DNA from 3 places in the Janthinobacterium sp. GW823-FHT01H08 genome. Region 3 is predicted to be linked to each of the others. Evidence: predicted binding sites of a transcription regulator. Region 3 holds the regulator's gene; each other region holds the start of a gene.
What was found. The regulator sigma-54, encoded in region 3, starts transcription at its own class of promoters, with help from an activator protein. The targets are predictions, from matches to a motif close to TGGCANGNAANCTGCTTT.
Positions count from the first base shown of each region.

Region 1: a site for sigma-54 is predicted at 1,453-1,470, ahead of prpB (methylisocitrate lyase). Genes of this name have one in related genera too.
Region 2: a site for sigma-54 is predicted at 2,011-2,028, ahead of adh (aldehyde dehydrogenase). Genes of this name have one in related genera too.

Region 1 is NZ_CM179504.1:4,093,353-4,096,820, reverse strand. It holds gene AC3RCG_RS18290 (MBL fold metallo-hydrolase) at 1-417, opposite strand, end outside; gene AC3RCG_RS18285 (hypothetical protein) at 596-832, shown strand; gene AC3RCG_RS18280 (hypothetical protein) at 955-1,203, shown strand; gene prpB (methylisocitrate lyase) at 1,533-2,420, shown strand; gene prpC (bifunctional 2-methylcitrate synthase/citrate synthase) at 2,500-3,468, shown strand, end outside.
Region 2 is NZ_CM179504.1:1,305,545-1,309,012, forward strand. It holds gene AC3RCG_RS05905 (TonB-dependent receptor family protein) at 1-616, opposite strand, end outside; gene AC3RCG_RS05910 (beta-propeller fold lactonase family protein) at 821-1,777, shown strand; gene adh (aldehyde dehydrogenase) at 2,114-3,468, shown strand, end outside.
Region 3 is NZ_CM179504.1:815,493-818,960, reverse strand. It holds gene AC3RCG_RS03640 (enoyl-CoA hydratase/isomerase family protein) at 1-324, opposite strand, end outside; gene hpf (ribosome hibernation-promoting factor, HPF/YfiA family) at 456-815, opposite strand; gene AC3RCG_RS03630 (RNA polymerase factor sigma-54) at 885-2,363, opposite strand; gene lptB (LPS export ABC transporter ATP-binding protein) at 2,368-3,123, opposite strand; gene lptA (lipopolysaccharide transport periplasmic protein LptA) at 3,123-3,468, opposite strand, start outside.

The DNA of each region.
Region 1 (3,468 bases), 2.9 Mb from region 3:
CAGCGCGCGTACTTCCAGTTTGCCGATATGAAACACCTGGTCTGGCGCGAACAGCTGGTCGAACTGCGAGCCGTCGGCCCTGGCGCCGTCCTGGTGGTAGACGGCGGCGAAGGCCTGCTGCACCGTCTGGATGGCGGCGCCGATGGCCACGTCGCCGCCCAGCTGCTGCTGCAGGTAGGGCGCGGCGGAAAGATGATCGGCGTGCGCGTGGGTTTCCAGCAGCCAACGGCACTGCAAGCCGTGTTCGCGCACGAAGGCGATCACCTTGTCGGCCGAGGCGGTGGAGGTGCGGCCCGCCTTCGGGTCGTAATCGAGCACGGAATCGATGATGGCGCAGTCCCGGCCATCGGCTTCGTAGACAACGTAGGTGACGGTGGCGGTGGTCGGGTCGAAGAAGGCTTGGATTTGTGGAGTCATCACGGCGGCAAGGGACGGGCAAGGGAATGGCATTATATCGCCAGAGTTCGCTAAAAAAATGCTGCAAATTGACATTTGACATGCGAAAAACAGATAAGCGGGCATGCATGCCTCCGTCGCAGTCGTGCGCACGCTCGCGCTTGCAGCATGGTAACCTCATTCTTCCAAGGAGGAATTCATGAACGATATCACTGCACGCAGCGAACAGTACCGCGGTTTTACGATTTCCGTGACCCCGCAAAAGGACAACGACGATTTATGGGATTTTACCTACCGCCTGCAGCGCGACGGTGAGCCGGAAGCGCAGGCGATCACGCGCAGCCGCACCCTGGGCGGCTACGCAGCGCCCGAAACCGCTTGCACGGCGGGCCTGGAAGTGGCCAGGACGGAAGTGGATAATCTGCTGCGTCCTTGAGCCAGCGTAAATCGTTTAGCCTGAAAGTCGGCCTGACCGCGCGCCGGCGCGTGAAACACGTCGCTAGCGGTCACGCTTCATGCTACGATTTCCAGTATTGAGTCAGTCAAAGGAGGCACCCCATGAATAGCAGTTCTAAAATTCACTATAAAGGCTGGGAAATCGTTCCCCTGGCCGTGCCCACCACCGATGGCAAATGGTCGGCCAGTTGCGACATCGAACGCGCCACGGCGGAAGGCCTGGAGGTGTTCGAAGGCTCGACCATGCAATTCGTGCGCGACGACGAGGAGGGCGCCATTGCCGCCGCCTGCGAAGAAGCCGTGCGCCAGATCGACAACATCATCGCCAATCCGCTGGTGCGGCTGGCCTAGTCCTTGAATTTCCAGCAAACCTGCAGCCGGCGCCCGCCGGCTGTTTTTTTATGCGCGTCGCCGGTGGCAGTCTCATATGTTTCATGTTTCAATGTTTCAAATGGAATGATTGAAACATATTTGAAACATCATTGGCCTGAATCGTGACATCGCTGTTCCCTGGCGTGACAACGCGTGCAGCGCCGATGCGTGGCCATTTCCCTGGTTTTCACTGTGCCGTGGTGCATTTTCCGCGCGAGCGCATGGTGCTGGCACGGCATTTGCAATATCAATGTTCATAGCCACTCCGTGAAACATTCGGGACCGTCCGAAACCCATAAGGTGAACACATGACTCAATACTCCGCAGGTGCCGCATTCCGCAAGGCCGTCCAGGAAGAATCCCCGTTGCAAGTCGTCGGCGCCATCAACGCCAACCACGCCTTGCTGGCCAAGCGCGCCGGCTATAAGGCCATCTACCTGTCCGGCGGCGGCGTCGCGGCCGGCTCGCTGGGCTTGCCCGATCTGGGCATTTCCAGCCTGGACGACGTGCTGACCGACATCCGCCGCATCACCGACGTATGCGACCTGCCGCTGCTGGTCGACGCGGACACGGGCTTCGGTTCCTCCGCCTTCAACGTGGCGCGCACGGTGAAATCGATGATCAAGTTCGGCGCGGCCGGCCTGCACATCGAAGACCAGGTGGGCGCCAAGCGCTGCGGCCACCGTCCGGGCAAGGAAATCGTCAGCAAGGAAGAGATGGTCGACCGCATCAAGGCGGCCGTCGATGCGCGCACGGACCCGAATTTCGTCATCATGGCGCGCACCGATGCGCTGGCCGTCGATGGCCTGGAAGCGGCACTGGAGCGCGCCGTCGCCTGCGTCGAAGCGGGCGCCGACATGATCTTCCCGGAAGCCATCACGGACCTGGACATGTACGCCACGTTTGCCAAGGCCGTCAACGTGCCGATCCTGGCCAACATCACGGAATTCGGTGCCACGCCGCTGTTCACGCTGGACGAACTGCGCAGCGCCCACGTGGGCCTGGCCCTGTACCCGCTGTCCGCCTTCCGCGCCATGAACAAGGCGGCGGAAAACGTCTACCAGGCGCTGCGCCGCGACGGTACGCAAAAGAACGTCGTCGACACCATGCAGACGCGCATGGAACTGTATGAATCGATCAACTATCATGATTTCGAGCAAAAACTCGACGCGCTGTTCGCCGCGCAAAAGAAATAAGTAAAAATTGCTAAAGAAGCCGGGACCGCATGCCGGTCCCGCAGTGACGCACCCGAGACTATTCAATCTGGAGAACACAATGACCGCACCGCAAGCCGCCACTTTCAAGCCTAAAAAATCCGTCGCCCTGTCCGGCGTCACCGCCGGCAACACGGCGCTGTGCTCGGTCGGCAAGACCGGCAACGATTTGCATTACCGCGGCTACGACATCCTGGACGTTGCCGACAGCTGCGAGTTCGAGGAAATCGCCTACCTGCTGGTGCACGGCAAGCTGCCAACCTTGGCGGAACTGAAAGGCTACAAGGCCAAGCTGAAGTCCTTGCGCGGCTTGCCGTCGGCAGTGAAAGCGGCGCTGGAAGCGCTGCCGGCCGCCGCCCACCCGATGGACGTGATGCGCACGGGCGTGTCCGTGCTCGGCTGCGCCTTGCCGGAAAAGGATGACCATAACGCGCCGGGCGCGCGCGACATCGCCGACCGCCTGATGGCGTCGTTCGGCTCCATGCTGCTGTACTGGTACCACTACAGCCATAACGGCAAGCGCATCGAAGTGGAAACGGACGACGACTCGATCGGCGGCCACTTCCTGCACCTGCTGCACGGCGAAAAACCCTCGGCGTCGTGGGAAAAAGCCATGCACACGTCGCTGATCCTGTACGCGGAACACGAATTCAATGCCTCGACCTTCACCAGCCGCGTCATCGCCGGCACGGGTTCCGACATCCACTCGGCCATCACGGGCGCCATCGGCGCACTGCGCGGCCCGAAACACGGCGGCGCCAACGAAGTGGCGCTGGACATCCAGAAGCGTTACGACAACGCCGACGAAGCGGAAGCGGACATCCGCGAGCGCGTCGCCAACAAGGAAGTGGTGATCGGCTTCGGCCACCCCGTCTACACGATTTCGGACCCGCGCAATAAAGTCATCAAGGAAGTGGCCCGTTCGCTGTCGCAGGAAGCGGGGTCGACCAAGATGTTCGACATCGCCGAGCGCCTGGAATCGGTCATGTGGGAAATCAAGAACATGTTCCCGAACCTGGACTGGTTCTCG
Region 2 (3,468 bases), 490 kb from region 3:
CGTAGCCGATGCCGCCTGCCTGGCCCTGCGCCGACAGGTCCACCTTGCTGGTGCCGAAGCTGCCGCCCGTCACGTTCAGTTCGACGGAGGGGGGATTTTTCCCATCCTTGGAAAACAGCTGGATCACGCCGCCCGAATGGTTGCCATAGATGGCAGAAAACGGCCCGCGCAGCACTTCGATGCGCTCGGCCGTATCGAGGTTGAAGGTGGCGGCCTGGCCTTGCCCGTCGGGCATGCTGGCGGGAATGCCGTCGCTGATCAGCTTGACGCCGCGCACGCCGAAGGCCGAACGGGCGCCGAAGCCGCGCGACGAGATTTGCAAGTCTTGCGCGTAGTTTTGGCGGTTTTGTACGACCAGACCCGGCACGGCGGCCAGCGCTTCCGAGGCATTGACGCGGATTTGGCCCTCCTGGATGCGGGCGCTGTCGACGACGTCGATGGACGCGGGCACTTCCTGGCTGGGGTGGGCGATGCGGCTGCCGCTGATGACCACCGTATCCATGAGTTGCCCGGCGGCCAAGTCAGCGGGCTCGGCGGCAAAGACGTGGGGGGCCAGGGTGGCGCTGCCGGCGACAAACAGGCTGGCGATGGTGTTCAGGCGGAAACGATGCTGCATGCGGATTCTCCAATGTGAATAAAAGCCTGCTTGAGCGCGTGAGCGGCGCAGGTCTGCATAGTTGTATCAAGCAATATGCCTGCCATGTCTCCATTGGTGGGCGGAAATTATACGCGTGTCAGTGGCACGGCGTTTGCATGCAGCAATTATCAGATGCGCCGCTACCGCGCGCTTTTCCTGTGTTTTGCCATTGAAAAGGTGATTATGCCCAACTTCTTCCCGCGCTTGCGCCAGGTGTGCTGGCTGCTGCCTGCGCTCTTCAGCACGGCCCTCCAGGCCGCTCCTTTTGCCTATGTCCCCAATGAAAAATCGGGCACCGTGAGCGTGATCGACACGGCGACCGACCAGGTCGTGCGCCAGATCGCCGCAGGCAAGCGTCCGCGCGGCATCGCCGCCGACCCCACCGGGCGGCAATTGTTTGTCACCGATGCGGCCAGCAGCGCCTTGCTGCTGATCGATAACGAAGCTGGCGCACCAGTCCGCATGGTGGCGCTGGGCAAGTCGCCCGAAGGCGTGAGCGCCTCGCACGACGGTCGTTACGTGGCCGTGGCCGTCGAGGAAAACAATAGCGTGGCCTTGCTCGATGGCCAGACGGGCGTCGTGCTTGCCGATATCAAGGTGCAGGGACGCAACCCGGAACATGCCGTGTTCAGTCCCGATGGGCGCTGGCTGCTGGTCAGTGCGGAAGAGGCCGAGCAAGTCGATGTCATCGACGTGGCGCAACGCCGCCAGGTCGCGTCCATTGCCGTGGGCTTGCGTCCGCGCGGCATCGGTTTCAGTCCGGATTCGGGCCTTGCCTACGTGGCGTGCGAACTGGTCAATGCCGTCTACGTGATCGATATGACGGCGCGCAAGGCCATTGCCACCATTCCAGCGGGCAAGAATGCGAATGGCATCGTCGTCCATCCCGGTGGCAAGCAAGTGTATGTATCAAATGGCACGGACGGCACGGTGATGGTGATCGATACGGCCAGCAAGCAGGTGACGGCCACCATTCCCGTCGGCAAGCGCCCGTGGAACATGGCCATCACGCCCGACGGGGCCAAGCTGTACGTGGCCAATGGCCGCTCGAACAGCGTCTCCGTCATCGATACGGCCAGCGCGCGCAAGGTGGCCGATATCGCCGTCGGCGAATTGCCATGGGGCGTGGTGATTCGGTAGCGTTACAGGAACAGGTGTTCCAGTCTGGTACACCTGTTCCATTGTGCAGCGGCGACGGGCCGCAGCAGCAGGGCTGGCCCGGATTGGAACAGGATGCCTTCACCTTGTTCAAAACGCAAACAGGCTCGCTCCCGCGGCTCAAGCCCGGGCATGCGCCGAAAAGCACACCGGTATTGAAGCCGCGCCCTTGTAACAGGGGTAAAAGCGGCTAAGTTTGTAGTGGGATGGCGAGCTGGCACGGCATTTGCGGAAGACTGCGTGTACTCACCCCATCTGTACCAGGACGTTTGATTTTAATTAAGTAACTCCATTCTAATTAACCCGATAGAGGACGACATGAATCTCGCAGACATCAGCAAACTGGGCGTAGCCAATCCCTTCAAACAACGCTATGACAATTACATCGGCGGCAAATTCGTTGCACCAGTAAAAGGTGAATACTTTCCTAACATTACGCCGATCACGGGCTTGCCGTTTTGCGAAATCGCCCGTTCCACGACGGAAGACGTCGAGCTGGCGCTGGATGCCGCGCATGCCGCCAAGGAGGCCTGGGGCAAGACTTCGCCTGCCGAGCGCGCCAACATCCTGAACCGCATCGCCGACCGCATCGAACAGAACCTGAGCTTGATCGCCACGGCGGAAACGATCGATAACGGCAAGCCGATCCGCGAAACGATGAACGCGGACATTCCGCTGGCCATCGACCATTTCCGTTACTTCGCCGGCTGCATCCGCGCGCAGGAAGGTTCCGTCGCGCAAATCGATGCGGAAACCTATGCCTACCACTACCACGAGCCGCTGGGTGTCGTGGGCCAGATCATTCCGTGGAATTTCCCGATTCTGATGGCCGTGTGGAAACTGGCGCCAGCCCTGGCCGCCGGCAATTGCGTCGTCCTGAAACCGGCAGAGCAAACCCCCGCTTCCATCATGGTGTTGATCGAGCTGATCGGCGACCTGCTGCCACCGGGCGTGTTGAACATCATCAACGGTTTCGGCCTGGAAGCGGGCAAGCCGCTGGCCTCGAGCAAGCGCATCGCCAAGATTGCCTTTACGGGCGAAACGGGCACGGGCCGCCTGATCATGGGCTATGCCGCGCAAAACCTGATTCCCGTCACCCTGGAGCTGGGCGGCAAATCGCCGAACATCTTCTTTGAAGACGTGATGGATGCGGACGACGAGTATTTCGACAAGTGCCTGGAAGGCTTTGCGATGTTCGCGCTGAATCAAGGCGAGGTGTGCACCTGCCCATCGCGCGTGCTGATCCAGGAATCGATCTACGAGAAATTCATCGAACGGGCCCTGAAGCGCGTGGCCGCCATCAAGCAGGGCAATCCGCTCGATTCTTCCACCATGATCGGCGCCCAAGCGTCGCAGGAGCAGCTGGAAAAAATCCTGTCCTACCTCGACATCGGCCGCCAGGAAGGCGCCGAGGTGCTGGCTGGGGGCGAGCGCAACACGCAGGCGGGCGACCTGGAAGGCGGCTATTACGTGCGTCCGACCGTGTTCAAGGGGCACAACAAGATGCGCATCTTCCAGGAAGAAATTTTTGGACCGGTCGTGTCCGTGACCACCTTCAAGGATGAAGCTGAAGCGCTGGCGATTGCCAACGATACCTTGTACGGCTTGGGCGCCGGCTTGTGGACGCGTGACGGTTCGCGCGCCTTCCGCATGGGCCGCGCCATCCAGGCGGG
Region 3 (3,468 bases):
GGCGATATACGGTTTCGGGTAGAAGTGAATCAGATGATTTAAAGCATATTCTTCCGTAAAGAAATCTTCCAGCAAGGCGCTGCCGCCCTGCGGCGTGGCCAGGCCCGCGTCGTAAAAGAAACGGATGTCGCCACCCGCGCACAGGGCTTTTTCGCTGCTGGAGCGGATCACGACGGCGTCCACCTGCGGATCGTCGCGCCAGGCCAGCAAGGCCGCGCTCAGGGCGCGCACCATCTCCAGCGACAGGGAATTCAAGGCTTTCGGACGGTCGAGCACGATGTGGCCCGTGCGGTGGCGGATGGAAATCTGGACGAGGTCGCTCATGGCAGGCAGGAAAGAAGTGAAAGTGCAAACATTCTAGCGCCTGCGCGGCGAACATTGCGTTTCGCTGGACGCAAAAAAGGGCGCAATGTGCGCCCTTAGTTGATCACAGCCGGTTGAAAGTCGCGGGCCGCTTAGGCGGGGGCGAATTCTTCTTCCGAACTGTCTGGCAGATGCTTGATCGCCTCTTTACCGTGCCCTTGCACTTTGGTTTTGTATTTCATCACTTGCCTATCGAGCTTGTCGATCAGGGTATCGATCGCGGCATACAGGTCGTGCGCCAGGCTTTCCACATAGACAGTTTTGCCACTCAGACGCAGGTTGACTTCGGCCTTTTGACGTTTTTCTTTCTCTTTGAGGTTATCCACGGTCAGAATCACGGCGATATCGATAACTTGATCGAAATGACGTTTCACGCGCTCCAGCTTCGTTTGTACGTATTCACGGATGGCTGGTGTCACTTCGAGATGATGTCCGCTGATGGTGAGATTCATACACACTCCTAAAGATGATCGGGTTCGTGCGGTCCATCGTATCCGGCCCGCAGAGGAACCGAAAAAAACTTACAAACACTTACGCAGGCTCACTGGCGGAATTTTTAACGCTTCCCGGTATTTGGCAACAGTACGTCGCGCAATCACCATGCCTTGTTCCCCCAGCATGTCCGCAATCTTACTGTCGGATAAAGGATTTTTAGGGTCTTCTGCTCCTGTCAGTTGCACGATCAATGCCCGTATCGCCGTCGATGACGCTTCGCCCCCCGCTTCGGTGGCGACGTGGCTACCAAAGAAATATTTCAACTCGAACATGCCGTGCGGGGTCAGCATGTACTTTTGAGTTGTTACCCGCGAGATAGTACTCTCGTGTAAACCCAGTGTATCAGCTATTTCACGGAGCACAAGGGGGCGCATGGCAACGGCCCCATGCGAGAAAAAGTTCTTTTGTCTTTCTACTATCGCCTGCGCCACGCGCAGAATCGTGTCGAAGCGCTGGCGCATATTCTTGATCAGCCACTTGGCTTCCTGCAACTGTGCACCCATGGCGCCCTCGCCCTTGCCCTGCTTGAGCAAGTTGGCGTACATGGCGTTGACGCGCAGGCGCGGCATGACGTCGTTGTTCAGGGTCACTTGCCAGCCATTGCGCGCGCGCTTGACGACGACGTCGGGCACCACGTAATCGGACACGTCCGCAGCGAACACGGCGCCCGGATGCGGGTTGCACTGGCGAATTACCGTCTGCGCTTCACGCAAGTCTTCATCGTCGCAATCGAGGGCTTTTTTCAGCTTGTTGAAATCGCGCTGGGCAAACCAGGCCAGGTGCTTTTCCACGATGACGAGGGCCATGCGCCGCGTCACCATGGCAATGTGCGGCAAGCGCTTGATTTGCAGCGCCAGGCATTCGGACGCATTGCGCGCGCCCACGCCGGGCGGATCGAAACTTTGCAGCAGCGACAAGGCCGTGCGCATCTCGTCGGCATCGATTTCCAGCTCTTCCGGCAGACGCGCCAGGATGTCGTCGAGCGACTCTTCCAGGTAGCCATTGTCGTCGAGCGCGTCGATGATCAGCTCGACCAGCGCGCGGTCGCGCAATTCGAGCACCGTCACGCGCATCTGCTCCATCAGGTGTTCGCGCAGGGTGCAGTGATGGGCCTCCAGTTGCGGGCGGGAATCTTCGTCGTCGGGCGCCTTGCCCCGGCTCGCTTCGCTCCAGTCGCTGTCGCCGCCATCCGCGGCGGCCGGGCCCTCGCCCGCCTCGCCGTCAAAGGTTTCCGCTTCGGCCGGCGCCGCGGGCGCCTCCTGGCCTGGCGGCTGGGGCGGCGCTTCGGCCGGCGCGGCCGTGGAGCTCAAGGCCCCGTCGGACAGCAGGCGCAGCGAACGGTCGAGCGGATCGTCGAGGCGCTCGAGCAAGGGATTGTCCGTCAACAGTTGCTCGAGTTCCTGGTGCAATTCCAGAGTAGACAATTGCAACAGGCGTATCGATTGCTGCAACTGCGGCGTCAGTGCCAAATGCTGCGAAGTGCGCAGCTGCAATGATTGTTTCATTGGCTTACATGCGGAAGTGTTCGCCCAGATAGACCCGGCGTACCGACTCGTTCGCGATGATGTCGTCGGGGCGCCCCGACGCCAGTACCGAGCCCTGGTTGATGATGTAGGCACGGTCGCAAATACCCAGCGTCTCGCGCACATTATGATCGGTGATCAGCACGCCGATATTGCGCTCCTTCAAGAAGCGCACGATGCGCTGGATCTCGATCACGGCGATCGGATCGACGCCGGCGAACGGTTCGTCGAGCAGCACGAAACGGGGATCGGTGGCCAGGGCGCGGGCGATTTCCACGCGGCGGCGCTCGCCGCCCGACAGGGACAGCGCCTGGTTCTCGCGCAACTTTTCAATCTGCAAGTCGGCCAGCAGTTTATCCAGGCGTTCCTCGATCTCGGCCTTCTTCAAAGGACGGCCTTCGACGGTCTGGATTTCCAGCACGGCGCGGATATTGTCTTCCACCGTCAGCTTGCGGAACACGGACGCCTCCTGCGGCAGATACGACAGGCCCATCTGTGCGCGGCGGTGGATCGGCAGGCTGGAAATGTCCACGCCGCTGATGTCGATGCTGCCGCCGTCCGACGGCACCAGGCCGACGATCATGTAGAACGAGGTGGTCTTGCCGGCGCCGTTCGGGCCCAGCAGCCCCACCACTTCGCCGCATTCGACTTGCAGCGAGACATCATGCACGACTTGCCGCTTGCCATAGGTTTTCTGCAGTCCGCGAACGATCAGGGTGCTGCCGCAACGGGTATTGTCCATTATTTCGTTCCTGGCACAGGTGTGGCAGGCGCTTTCTCCGCCGCGGGCGCCTTGGTCTTCGGCTGGATCACCATGCGCACGCTGCCGCCGTCGGAGGTGCTGGTGCCGCTGTCGGAATTTTCCATCTTGAATACTTCCTTGCGGCTGTCATACGAGATGAAGGCGCCATTGGCCACGTCCGTCACTTTCGTGCCCTCCAGGCGCGTCAGCTTGGCCTTGGAAAACAGCTTTACCACTTCCGTCTTGTTGTCGTATTCCACGCGCTCCGCTTCGCCTTCGACCCACAGGTCGCCGGCGCCATCGCGCTTCTGGCGGAACGTGGCCAGCTTGCCGGGATCGGCCCAG